DNA from 3 places in the Streptomyces sp. NPDC001407 genome. Region 1 is predicted to be linked to each of the others. Evidence: riboswitches for the same ligand, from Rfam matches in the RefSeq annotation. Region 1 holds a riboswitch; each other region holds the start of a gene.
What was found. Region 1 has a riboswitch for cyclic di-AMP ahead of ACFY1P_RS24290 (peptidoglycan DD-metalloendopeptidase family protein). Riboswitches for the same ligand answer to the same signal wherever they lie in the genome.

Region 1 (4,269 bases):
TCCCGATCCAGGCCGCCACCCTTCCCAACTCGCTGAGCGGCCGTGACGTCCTCGGCCGCGGCCGTACGGGCTCCGGCAAGACGCTGGCCTTCGGTCTGGCGCTGCTCGCCCGCACGACCGGCCGCCGCGCCGAGCCGGGCCGCCCGCTCGCCCTCGTGCTCGTCCCCACCCGCGAGCTGGCGCAGCAGGTCACCGACTCCCTCAGCCCGTACGCCACCGCGGTCAACCTGCGGATCGCCACCGTCGTCGGCGGCATGTCCATCGGCCGGCAGGCGCAGAGCCTGGCGCGCGGCGCCGAGGTCCTGGTCGCCACCCCCGGCCGGCTCGCCGATCTGATCCAGCGCGGCGACTGCAAGCTCGGCGACGTGCGGATCACGGTCCTGGACGAGGCCGACCAGATGGCCGACATGGGCTTCCTGCCGCAGGTCACCAAGCTGCTCGACCAGGTCGACCCGGACGGCCAGCGCATGCTGTTCTCCGCGACCCTGGACCGCAACGTCGACCGCCTCGTGCGCCGCTTCCTCTCCGACCCGGTGACGCACTCCGTCGACGCCTCGGTCGGCGCGGTCTCCACGATGGAGCACCACCTGCTCTTCGTGACCGACGCGGACAAGAAGGAAGCGGTCACCCGGATCGCCGCCCGCGAAGGCCGCGTGATCATGTTCGTCGACACCAAGCGCGGCGCCGACCGCCTGGTGAAGAAGCTGCTCTCCGAGGGCGTGCGCGCCGGGGCGCTGCACGGCGGCAAGAGCCAGCCGCAGCGCAACCGCACGCTGGAGCTCTTCCGTACGGACCAGGTCACCGCGCTGGTCGCCACCAACGTCGCCGCCCGCGGCATCCACATCGACGGCCTCGACCTCGTCGTGAACATCGACCCGCCGATGGACCACAAGGACTACCTGCACCGCGGCGGCCGCACGGCCCGCGCGGGCGAGTCCGGCACGGTCGTCACCCTCGTCCTGCCCGAGCAGCGGCGCGAGATGACCCGCATGATGGCCACGGCGAAGATCACCCCCAACGTCCTCAAGACGCACCCCCGCGACCCCGAGCTGGAGCGGATCACCGGGGCGCGTGAGCCCAGTGGTGTCGCGGTGGTCATAGCGCCTCCGGTCGCCGCGCAGCCGCAGGGGCAGGCAGGCGCGAAGAAGCCGTCCCGCTCGCGCGGTTCGGGCTCGGGTGCTCGCGGCCGTACGCGTACGGAGCCGAACGCCGGCAATGGTGGTGGCGGCTACCGCGGCTTCGGCACCGGCACGGGTCAGGGTCAGGGCGGCGGCTCGCGCCGGTCTGGTGGGACGCGGCCGGGCAATGCGGTTCGCCGGGGCGGCGGGGGCGGGGGCTCGCGGCGCGGGCCCAAGGTCTGACGGTCGGGTTTGGACGCCCTTGCGGGCGTGGCCTCAATCGCCGGCCGGGCTGGGTTGTGGTGGGTGCGCTTTCCGCTGGGTGCGGGGGCGGTTCTGGGTGCGGGTGCGTTGCGCCTGCGGCGGGTGGCCTCAATCGCCGGCCGGGCTTGGGTTGTGGTGGGTGCCGGGAGTGGGGCCTCCGGGCTGAGGACCTGGAACGCGGTGCGGGCGCCGTGCCTCGTATTGCCGTGAAGTCGCACCGCGTTCCAGAACCCCACCCTCCGACCCCACCCCCTCCCACCGGAGGGTGACATCACGCTTCGGGGCACGCCATGCTTTTGTTTTTCAGCCCGTTGGGGGCACCTCTGGGGGCACCCCCGGACGGAGTCTGGGGGAGGTAGCTGGGGGAGTTTGAGGACGCGGCCGCAGGCCGCCCCCGCCGCAGGCGGCATCGGGCGTGCAGGTCGGGGTCTGGGGCGGAGCCCCAGTTTCGGGAAGGGGCGGGGTAGGGGAAAAAGCCCGCCGCAGGCGCCCACCCACCCGCAGCCAGGGGGCCAAGGCGGAGCCCCCACGCGGAGCCCCAAGACACAGCCAGGAAGCGGCGGGGTGGGAGAACATCCCCGCCGCTGAGCCCAAATCCGCCCCCCACCCCCAGTAGTGGATCTTGATCGTTCCGCATTCCCTCGGAATAAGGACCACATTAAGAAGTCGGCCTCCTCGCCAAGTCCTGACCAAGGAGCCGACCGATTCAGCCTTTCGGCTTGGAAACTGCACGGTCTGTCTATTAACGTTCGATAACGACGTGCGGTCCTCATCACCGTCGCAAGAGGCGGCGCCGTGCGCCTTCGCCGAATCCCGCGGGCACAGCAAGAGCTGATACACCAGCACCATCTGGGAACCGGGGAACCACTCGCCCTGGGGTGAATCGGGCCGCACCCGGCTCGTAGGAGACCTTCCTGCTCCGAACCCGACAGCTAACCCGGTAGGCGAGAAGGAAGGAAAGGAGTGCGCCCCCGTGGCGTCCAACGAGCCTGTCCTCGACCCCACTCTGCACGGGTCGTACGAGCCCTACGCACCTGAACTTCCGATCGTGCCCGCGTATATGACCGCCCATATGGCGACGCCTCCGCCGGGCACGGCCGACGAGCCCGCGATCGCTCCTCCGGCACCGGGCTTCGCCGTCGCTCCTCAGCGGACGGTGCCTCAGCCGACGGGCTCTCAACCGACCGTTCCCCACTGGGCCGTGACCGAGCCTGCCGTGACCGACCCCGCCGCCACCCCGGCCCGTGGCGGGAGCGGCGGCCGGCACCGCGTCGCCAAGCAGCGCGGCGGCACGATGGCCCGCAGCGGCGCCGTCCTCGGCGTCGGCGTCATCGCGGCGGTCGGCGCGGGCGGCATGGCGAGCGCGCAGGACCGTCCGGCGGCACCGATATCGGTACCCGACCTGGCCGGGTCCCTCCTCGGTGGCGGCCAGGCGCACGAGGAGGAGGCCGCGCCCGCCGCGCCCGCTGCCGAGCAGCCGCTCACCCAGGCCGGCCTGAGCACCGAGGAAGCCGCTCAGGGAGCCACGAACGCGGGCGAAGCCCTGCGCGCCCGCATCCTCCAGCAGGCCGAGCACCAGCAGAACGGCGCCGACGACCAGGCGCGCGAGGCCGCCCAGCGCGAGGCGGCCGAGGCGGCGGCGAAGAAGGCGGCGCGGGCGGCCGAGGCCGGAAGAGCGGCCGAGGCGGAGAGGGCGGCGAAGGCCGCCGAGGCCGAGCAGGCGAAGGCGGCGCGGACCGAGGCCCGTCCGGCGGCCGCGGAGGACGCCGCTGCCGACCCCACCGACACCGGCCCCCGTACGCCCGCCGCGCACAGCCCCGGCGCGTACACCCTCCCCGTCGGCTCGTACACCCTGACCGCCGGCTTCGGTCAGGCGGGCAACATGTGGTCCGCGAACCACACCGGCGAGGACTTCGCGGCCCCGACCGGCACGCCGGTCAAGGCGATCGGCAGCGGCACGATCACCCACGCCGGGTGGGCGGGCGCGTACGGCTACCGCATCGTGCTGAAGCTGGACGACGGCACGGAGGTGTGGTTCTGCCACCTGTCGTCGATGGTGGTCACGTCGGGCAAGGTGAACAGCGGTGACGTGATCGGCCGCGTGGGCGCCACCGGCAATGTCACCGGCCCGCACCTCCACCTGGAGATCCGCCCGGACGGCGGGGCCCCGGTCGACCCGCTGCCCTGGCTGCGCGAGCGGGGCCTGGAGCCGTAGCCCCGGGCCCGTCCCCGTACGGTGTCGCGCGTCCGCCGCGCATACCTGTCGCGGACAGGGGCACTCGGATGCCGTGACAGCCACGATCACCACCTCCGTACCGGCCCGTCTGGACCGCCTCCCCTGGTCCCGCTGGCACTGGATGGTGGTGATCGGCCTCGGCACCGTCTGGATCCTGGACGGCCTGGAGGTCACGGTCGTCGGCAACATCGCCGGCCGCCTCGCCGAGCGGGGCAGCGGCCTGCCGGTCACCTCGGGCGAGATCACCGGCCTGGCCGCGGCCCTCTATGTGGCGGGGGCGTGTTCCGGCGCGCTCTTCTTCGGCCGTCTCACCGACCGGTTCGGCCGCAAGAAGCTGTTCATCGTCACCCTCGCCGTCTATCTGGCCGCGACGGCACTGACCGCCCTGTCGTTCTCCTCCTGGTGGTTCTTCACCTTCCGCTTCCTGACCGGATTCGGCATCGGAGGCGAGTACGCGGCCATCAATTCCGCCATCGACGAACTGATCCCCGCCGCCTATCGCGGCCGGGTCGACCTCATCATCAACGGCAGTTTCTGGATCGGCGCGGTCGGCGGTTCGCTGCTGTCGATCCTGATGCTCGACACGAGCATCTTCCCGGTCGACGTGGGGTGGCGGCTGACGTTCGCCCTGGGGGTGGTCCTGGGCCTGGT
Region 2 (4,269 bases), on a different contig from region 1:
CAAGGTCAACCAGTGGACGCTGCTGGTCGGTTGCCTGCCGCTGGCCCACGCGCTGGGCGGCGGGGGAGCGGCCCTGCCGCTGGTGACCCGCCAGGTCGACGAGGTCGCCCTGACCGCGGCCCAGACCGTCCTCGCCGTGGTGGTCCTGCTCGACCTGCGGTTCGTGCGCCTCCAGGCAGCCGGTCTCTTCGTCCTCTTCGCGGTGCAGTTCGCCCTGCCGGGCGAGTCCGCCCGGCTCCTCATGACCTATGTGTATCTGGGCCTCGCCGTCGTGCTGCTGGCCACCCGCGTCCGTCAGCTGCCCGCCACGGCCCGTGCGCTGGGCGGGCGCATCGAGGGTGACCCGCACTACTGACGCGGCGGCGCTCGGCCCGGCAGGCCGTGGCCGCCGGTCACGGTTCGGTGATGAGATCGGTGAGGGCCTTGATGCCGTCCGCCGCCAGCACCCGGCGCTGCCGGTCCGCCGGGGTGCCCCGCCGCAGCAGGCGGTGCACCAGCGAGCTCACCTGCTGGAGGTCACCGGCCTCCTCCAGCGCCTGCCCGATGTGCCCGAGCAGGGTCTGCACGACGTCCTCGGCACCGCGGCGCTTGCCCTCGGGGTCGACGAGCACGCCTTCCAGGCCGTGCCGGGCGGCGTGCCAGTTCGCGGCGCCGAGCAGCTCCGGCGGGCAGTACGCCGCCCGGCGGCCGCTCTTCTCGTCGCGGATGGCGGTCGCCACCATGCCGCGCACTATCCCGGCGAACATCACGGCGTCGTCGGCGCGCAGCTGGACGTCCAGACAGCGCACCTCGATCGTGGGATAGCGGTCGGACAGCCTGGCCTGCCAGTACAGCTGCCCCCGGTCGCTGATCGCCCCGGCGACGAAGAGCGCCTGGATACGCTCCTCGTAGTCGGCGAGATCGGTGAAGTGCGGAGGCGGGCCGCTGACGGGCCAGCGGCTGTAGACCACGGTGCGCCAGCTGGCGAAGCCGGTGTCGTGGCCGTGCCACATCGGTGAGTTGGCCGCCATGGCCACCAGCACGGGCAGCCAGGGGCGGACGCGGTTGAGGACGGCGACGCCCATCTCCCGGTCGGGGATGGCGATATGCACATGCATCCCGTTGACCAGTTGCTCGTCGACCAGTTGGGCAGCCCGGCTGCGCATCGCCAGATAGCGCGGATGCCGGGTGACGGGTACGGGCACCAGGCCCGCGCGGGGTGACGTGCCGGACGCCGCGATCCGGCAGCCGTTCCGCTTGGCGGCGGAGCTCACCGCGTGGCGCAGCCGCAGCAGATGCCCGCTCGCCTCCGCGAGGTCCGCGCAGACCGGAGTGGCCACTTCCACCTGGGCCTGCAACAACTCCGCCTGAATCTCCCGCTCGTGCACGACCGGCTCCAGGTCCACCGCGGCGCAGACCTGCTCCGCCTTGGCAACGGGCAGTGCGGTGGCCGGGTCGAGCAGAAGATACTCCTCCTCGATCCCTAGGGTGAGCATGCCGTAGGGCTACCCTCGCGCTGTCACGGCGAACCGTGCGCTCCCCGCGGTCGCGTGTTTCTGACGCAAAGACGTCCGCCCTCCCGCGCGTACCGGCAGCGGAACGGATCCGGGTGACCGGATTTCAGTCGCCGGATTACCTCAACTCCCAAGAACGAAAAGGAGTTGCCTGATTTCCGTGCGCCGGAAAAGCACCCCGGTTCCACGAATGCCGTGAAGTGAAGAAGTTCACAGAAAGCCGTTCTGGCTCCGGTTTCCGGGACTTCGTGATGCAGGATCGTCACTCGAACACAAGATCCCGTCACCGAGACGGGCACCCCGGGCGGACGCCGAGTCCTGCCGCCGTTCCGGGTGCGGAGCAGACCGACTGGATCGGCAGGAGCGGGAGACCCAGGTACGGCGGACCACGATGGCGGTGGTCCTTGGGGTGAAGCCACGGATGTGGCCGGGCAACTTCGACAGCCCGAACCCGACAGGTCATCTTTCGCAGGCGGATGACGAAGGGTTTGACATGTCTGCGTTCCCCGGCATATCCACGCTGGTTTCCCGGGCCGGCGCCGCGACCGTCCTCACCGCCGCCACCGTCACCGCCTCGATGCTGCTGCCCGGAGTGGCGGCCGACGCCCAGGCGGCGACCCCGGGTCAGGCCGCGCTGAAGGTCGCCGCTTCCAAGAAGGGCTCGCCCTACCAGTACGGCGCCGCGGGCCCCAACCGCTTCGACTGCTCGGGCCTGACGCTCTACTCGTTCAAGAAGGTCGGCAAGAACCTGCCGCGCACCGCGCAGGACCAGTACAACAAGACCCGGCACCTCTCCGCCGGCTCCCGCCAGACCGGCGACCTCGTCTTCTTCCACTCCGGCAGCAACGTCTACCACGTGGGCATCTACGCCGGGGACAACAAGATCTGGCACTCGCCCAAGCCCGGCGCGTCCGTCCGCCTGGAGAAGATCTGGAGCGGCAGCGTCTGGTACGGCCGCGTCAACTGACCCCCGCGGACCACGGGAGACGGCCCCCGCCGCCGGAAGGCGCGCACGGGGGCCGTGTGCCGGTGTGAGCGGTGCAGCTGCGCGGTGGAGGATCAGGGCAGCTGCGCCCCGAAGGCCTGCAGGGCCGCGGGAACCGGCTGGAAGAAGGTCTCGCCGCCGGAGGAGCAGTCCCCGCTGCCGCCCGAGGTGAGGCCCAGTGCCGCGTCGTTGTCGAAGAGGGCGCCGCCGCTGTCGCCCGGCTCGGCGCACACGCTGGTGTCGATCAGGCCGTCGACCTGGCCCTCCTGGTAGTTGACGGTCGCGTTGAGGCCGGTGACCTGGCCGTCGTGCAGGCCGCTGGTGCTGCCGCTGCGCTGCACCTGCTCGCCGACGGTCGCCTCGGCGGCCCGGCTGATGTTCTGCCGGCCGCCGTTGTAGAGGTCTACCGCGCTGGTGTGGTCGGAGGAGCCGGTGTAGCGCACCAGGGCGTAGTCGTGGCCGGGGAAGGTCGAGCTCTCCGTCGTGCCGGCCTGGGCGCCGCCCTGCGAGTCGGACCAGTCGGCCGAGGCGTTGCCGCAGTGTCCGGCCGTCAGGAAGTACGGCTGCCCGTCCTTGGTGACGTTGAAGCCGAGCGAACAGCGCACCCCGCTGCCCCAGATGGCGTCGCCACCGGCGATGAGCGGCCGGAAGGTGCCGGCCGTCCTTCTGAGCGTGGCCTTGTCGCCCAGGCTCGCGACGACCTTGTCGAGCCGGCTCAGCCGCGCCCCGCGCACCGTGCTGTCGGCGGTGACGACGACCTTGTTGGTCTTCGGGTCGACCGACCAGGCGGTACCCGGGATGGACGCCCGGTCCTTCAGGATGCCTCTGGCAGAGTCGAGTTCGGCCGCCGAGTGCCGGACCTGCTTGGCCTCGGCGCCCGTGGCCCGTACCTTCGCCGCCGTCGTCGCGTCGAGCACGTCGACGACGAGCCGGTGGGTGGCGGCGTCGTAGTACGAGCCGGCCGTGCTCGCGGGGAGCTCGGCGGCGATCCGCTGGGCGAGGCCGGACGCCTGCTCGGCGGAGAGGGTGTCGGCCGACGGCGCCGACGTGGCGTGGGCGGCCGGCAGGGCGAGTGCGGCGGTCGCGAGGACGGCGGCTGCCGTGCCGGCCATGGCGGAACGGCGTGCGGATATGCGAGGACGTTTCACGTGGCCTCCCGTGGGGGGTGCCCGACGAGTCCGATGTCCGGGCACGGAGGGTGGATGTGACGTGATGACAGGGCCGTGACGGCCGATGCGCCACCCGGGGCCGACCGGGAGCCGCTAGTCGCGTCCATGTCAATTCTCGGAGTATCGGATCGTCCATGTGAACGTTCAAGAGCGACATTCGGTCGTACGGGCGGTGCGCCGACAAGTCCCCTACGTCACACGCGTACCGCGAGCCGCCCTCGTGAACGCCCGTGACGGGCGCGGATGGCTGAGGCGCGGTGAGCGGACAGGAAGGGGCGCGACTGTCCGGATACCGTTCTCTCGAGGGGCGGAGCGAAGGTTTCTTTGCGTTCCTTTAACAGGCCCCGGGGGCGCCGATGACAACGGGCCCCCGACCGTCGAGCGGTCGAAGGCCCGTCCCCGGTGCCTGCCGGGCGTCGCGCCTACTGCGCGCCCGTCGTGTGCGTCGGGCGGATCGGCCCGCTGGGCTCCGTCCCCGGGATCGGGGCGCCCTCGGCGTGCTCGATGGGCGCGCCCAGTCCGGCGAGGATGGCCTGCTCGCTGGGCGTGGCCTCGGCGGGCTGCGTGGCCTCGGCGGGCTTCGGGGCGTCGGTGGTCATGCGGAACTCCTGTCGTACGGGTC
Region 3 (4,269 bases), on a different contig from region 1:
GTTGCCCTTGCCGAGGAAGCCGACGTTGAGCGGGTAGCCCTCCATCGCCTCGAACATCCGGGCAAGGTGCCAGGAGCCGGGGGTGATGGTGGTGGCCTTGCTGCCCTCGGCCGGGCCGGTGCCGCCGCCCACCAGCGTGGTGACGCCGGAGGCGAGGGCCTCGTCCGCGATCTGCGGGCAGATGAAGTGGACGTGGGCGTCGACGGCCCCGGCGGTGAGGATCTTCCCGTTGCCCGCGATGATCTCGGTCTCGGGGCCGATGACGAGGTCGGGGTGGACACCGTCCATGGTGTCGGGGTTGCCGGCCTTGCCGATGCCGGTGATGCGGCCGTCGCGGATGCCGATGTCGGCCTTGACGACGCCCCAGTGGTCGAGGACGACGGCGCCGGTGATGACGGTGTCGGGGGCGCCGTCGGCGCGGGTCGCGCGGGACTGGCCCATGGACTCCCGGATGACCTTGCCGCCGCCGAAGACCGCCTCGTCCCCGGCGTGGCCGGGGCCCCCGCTGCGGTCCTCCTCGATCTCGACGAGGAGGTCGGTGTCGGCGAGGCGGATGCGGTCGCCGACAGTGGGGCCGAACAGTTCCGCGTACGCGGCCCGGCTGAGCTCAGTCATCGAGCGGTCCTCCGCACTCGCCGCGCAGCCCCTCGACGATCCGCTTGCCGGCGATCGGCACCAGGCCGACCTCGACGGGGATGCCGGGCTCGAAGCGCACGGCGGTGCCGGCGGCGATGTCGAGCCGCTTGCCGCGCGCGGCGGCGCGGTCGAAGTCGAGGCCCGGGTTGGCCTCGGCGAAGTGATAGTGCGAGCCGACCTGCACGGGCCGGTCGGCGGCGTTGAGCACGGTGAGACGGGTGCGGTGGAGCCCCTGGTTGAGGGGTACGGGGGCGTCGGCGAGCAGGATCTCTCCGGGAATCATGGCGGTCTTCCCCTTCAGCCGATGGGCTCGTGCACGGTGACGAGCTTGGTGCCGTCCGGGAAGGTGGCCTCCACCTGGACCTCGTGGATCATCTCGGGTATGCCGCTCATCACTTCGTCGCGGGTGAGCACCTTGCGCCCGGAGGACATCAGCTCGGCGACGGTCCGGCCGTCGCGGGCGCCTTCCAGGACGTGGACGGTGATCAGGGCCACCGCCTCGGGGTGGTTGAGGAGCACCCCACGGGCGCGGCGCTTCTCGGCTACGTCGGCGGCCACATGGAGAAGCAGGCGTTCCTGCTCATGCGGGGAGAGTTGCATGCGTCCACCTCACTGACGAACCAGTCCCCCTAGCGGAACCCAACGGGGGCACACAAGAGTTCTACACACCTTTGACCTGGGGTTCTTCATCGGACGGCCAGGGATTGCAGATTAGAGCGGAAGCTTTTCCAACGCGTTAACTGACTCTTTGCGCATCCATGGCCAGAGGAGTCGGGAGGGACCGGAGGGGCGGAAGGGGCGGATCCGGCGATCCGGGCCGGGACTTGGTGCCGCTGCTGTCTGCATCTACTGGATCTTCTGGTCCGGATCACTCCGCCGCTCCCTCATGACACGTACGACGGACTACGGGCGCCGCAGACCGCGCGCGTCGGCCGCACGGGGCCGGGAGAAGTCCTCGCAGCCGCGTTCGAGGACGGTGGGCGGGAGTTGCCCGGGAGCACCCTGGCGCGTCCGGTGCCGGTCCGGGCCGGGGCGCGGCGGCGCGTCCGGGGCGCCATCCCGCTCACACTCCCGCCCGCGCCCATGGATCACGGGTCGGCGGGCGAATAAACACCGCTCCCCCAGACGCCGGACGGTGTCGTAGACGAGGCGCGGTGATCGATTTCAGCCGGGCACGCACGCCGCGCCGGAGCCCTGTCGACGGGCCCCAGGCCAGCGGCTCAACAGGGCTTCGCCGAAACGGACAATCCCCGTCGTGTCCAGCGGAATTGCCCAGGAGTGAGCAGCCTCACATACCTCTGGTTCCGCTCGGAATCCGTACCTGGGCTGCGCCAAGATCCCGTCGACGACAAGACCCCGCCATCCCGGCGGGGCGGTCCAGGCGGACGCCGAACCCCGCCGCTGTCTGGATGCCGGGTCGACCGATCGCACCGGTGGGGATGGAGGACCCGAGCACGGTGGGACGACCAAGAGTAGTGCGGTCGGCCCTTGGGGTGAAGCCGTTGACACGGCCGGGCATCTTCGCCTGCCCGAACCCGACAGGTCATCCTTCACAGGCGGCTGACGAAGGGTTGGCACATGGGCGCGCACAAACGTCCGTCAATGATGTCCAGGGCCGGCGCGGCCTCCGCGCTCACGCTCGCCGCCGTCGGCGCCACGGTGCTGGTGCCGGGCGGCGCGACAGGGGCAGCGGCATCGACCGTCGCCACCGAAGCACTGCACATCGCGGCCTCGAAACAGGGCTCGCCCTATCAATGGGGTGCGACCGGCCCTTACCGCTTCGACTGCTCGGGCCTGACCCTCTACTCCTTCAAGCGGGCCGGGAAGAGCCTGCCCCGCACCGCCGCCGAGCAGTACAACCGGACCACCCACATCTCCCGCTCCGCCCGCGAAGCCGGTGACCTGGTGTTCTTCGTCTCCGGCCAGGGTGTCTACCACGTCGGGATATACGCGGGTGGCGGCAAGATCTGGCACGCGCCCAAGACCGGCGCGGTGGTCCGTCTGGAGCGGATCTGGACGAACAACGTCCGCTACGGCCGGGTGGACTGACCGGCCCTCACGCCCGGCAGCACGCGGCCGCGACGCCGCGCCGGGGCCCCGCACGCCGTGCGGGGCCCCGGCCCCGCCCTCACCGTTCGGCGCTGAGGGCGGGCACCGTCCAGGGCAACGAGATCCACACGGTCTTGCCGCCGTCCGGGTTCGGGGTGAAGAAGACCCTTCCCCCGCGCTCCGCGGTGAGGCAGCGGATGATGACCAGGCCCCGCCCGTTGTCCTGCTGGACGGCGGCGGGCAGTCTGCGGGGCAAGCGCGGGTGGCTGTCCGTGACCCCGATCCGCAACTGCCGGTCGAGTTCGAGCCGGACCTCGACGGTGAAGGTGGGCGACTGGCCGCGGGTGTGCTGCACGGCGTTGGTGGCGAGCTCGGAGACGATCAGCCGCACGGTCTCGGCGGCTTCCGTGCCGCCCGGCAGCCCCCAGTCCGCGAGCACGCCGGCCACATAGCGGCGTGCGGTGGAGACCGAGGCGGGGGCGCTCGGCAGGGTGACGGTGGCTTCTTGATGATCTGCCATGGCGCAGTCCCTTTCCCGCCGGGAGCGGACTCCGACGCAATGCGCCGTGAAGTCGAGAGCGCTTCCGGTCGGCTCTGCGCGACAGCCTGCCACCGGAAATGGTGAGGATGCGGGCGATCTCCCGAGATCTGCATATATCTGTCGCTCGAAGCGGTGAACTCTACGACGAGCGACCGGATTCCGGCGGCACAGTGGTCTATTGACAAGAAACACCAGGTTCACCACGGGCGGAGGCAGGGCTATGCGAAACGGACCCGCGGTGCGCCGCCGCAAACTCGGCGGTGAGCTGCGCCGCCAGCGCGAACTCGCGGGACTGACCAGCCTGGAGGCCGCCCACGCGGTGGGCTGGCACCAGTCGAAAGTCAGCCGGATCGAGACGGGCAGCAGTGGCGTGAAGTCCTCGGACGTCGCGCTGCTGCTGGACGCGTACGGAGTGTCGGACCCCGAACTGCGCGCGCTGCTGGGAGCGCTGTGCGGGGCGGGCACCGCCGATGCGGAGGGCGGCCGCCGGGGCTGGTGGTACGCCTACCGCAATCTGCTGCCCCCGGCGTATCTCGACTTCATCAGCCTGGAATCGGAGGCGTCGCGGTTACGCACCCTGGAGACGACGGTCGTGCCGGGCCTCCTCCAGACTCCCGCCTACGCCCGCGCCGTGACCCGTGCGGCGCTCAACGACCCGCCGCCGGAACAGGTCGAGAAGCTGGTCCGGGTGCGCATGGCACGGCAGTCGGTGCTGGGTGGCGCCAGCCCACTGGAGTTGTGCGCCGTGCTGGACGAGGCGGTGCTCCGCCATCAGGTCGGCGGACGGGAGGTCATGGCCGGGCAGTTGCGACACCTGGTGGAAACGGGTGCACAGCGTCATGTGCGGCTGCATGTACTGCCGTTCTCCAGGAGCGGCCACATTGGCATCACCGGGCCTTTTGTTATTTTCTCATTTCCGCGCATTGCTGATCTGGACGTGGTTGTTCTCGACCATTTGACGAGTAGCCTCTACCTGGAGCGGAAAGAAGACCTCCGGGCGTACGCCGCCGCATTCACCACGCTGCGGGCGCACGCCCTCTCGC

Region 2: another riboswitch for cyclic di-AMP. It lies ahead of ACFY1P_RS13350 (C40 family peptidase); the one in region 1 lies ahead of ACFY1P_RS24290 (peptidoglycan DD-metalloendopeptidase family protein).
Region 3: another riboswitch for cyclic di-AMP. It lies ahead of ACFY1P_RS12895 (C40 family peptidase); the one in region 1 lies ahead of ACFY1P_RS24290 (peptidoglycan DD-metalloendopeptidase family protein).

What each region holds. Positions count from the first base shown of each region.
Region 1 covers NZ_JBIAWF010000019.1:27,488-31,756, reverse strand. The annotation lists gene ACFY1P_RS24295 (DEAD/DEAH box helicase) at 1-1,361, shown strand, start outside; cyclic di-AMP (ydaO/yuaA leader) riboswitch at 2,210-2,344, shown strand; gene ACFY1P_RS24290 (peptidoglycan DD-metalloendopeptidase family protein) at 2,356-3,597, shown strand; gene ACFY1P_RS24285 (MFS transporter) at 3,671-4,269, shown strand, end outside.
Region 2 covers NZ_JBIAWF010000007.1:231,753-236,021, forward strand. The annotation lists gene ACFY1P_RS13340 (hypothetical protein) at 1-355, shown strand, start outside; gene ACFY1P_RS13345 (glutamate--cysteine ligase) at 393-1,475, opposite strand; cyclic di-AMP (ydaO/yuaA leader) riboswitch at 1,806-1,983, shown strand; gene ACFY1P_RS13350 (C40 family peptidase) at 1,987-2,460, shown strand; gene ACFY1P_RS13355 (S1 family peptidase) at 2,553-3,590, opposite strand; gene ACFY1P_RS13360 (hypothetical protein) at 4,070-4,246, opposite strand.
Region 3 covers NZ_JBIAWF010000007.1:124,283-128,551, reverse strand. The annotation lists gene ACFY1P_RS12910 (urease subunit alpha) at 1-615, opposite strand, end outside; gene ACFY1P_RS12905 (urease subunit beta) at 608-919, opposite strand; gene ACFY1P_RS12900 (urease subunit gamma) at 934-1,236, opposite strand; cyclic di-AMP (ydaO/yuaA leader) riboswitch at 2,013-2,210, shown strand; gene ACFY1P_RS12895 (C40 family peptidase) at 2,215-2,685, shown strand; gene ACFY1P_RS12890 (ATP-binding protein) at 2,765-3,205, opposite strand; gene ACFY1P_RS12885 (helix-turn-helix transcriptional regulator) at 3,447-4,269, shown strand, end outside.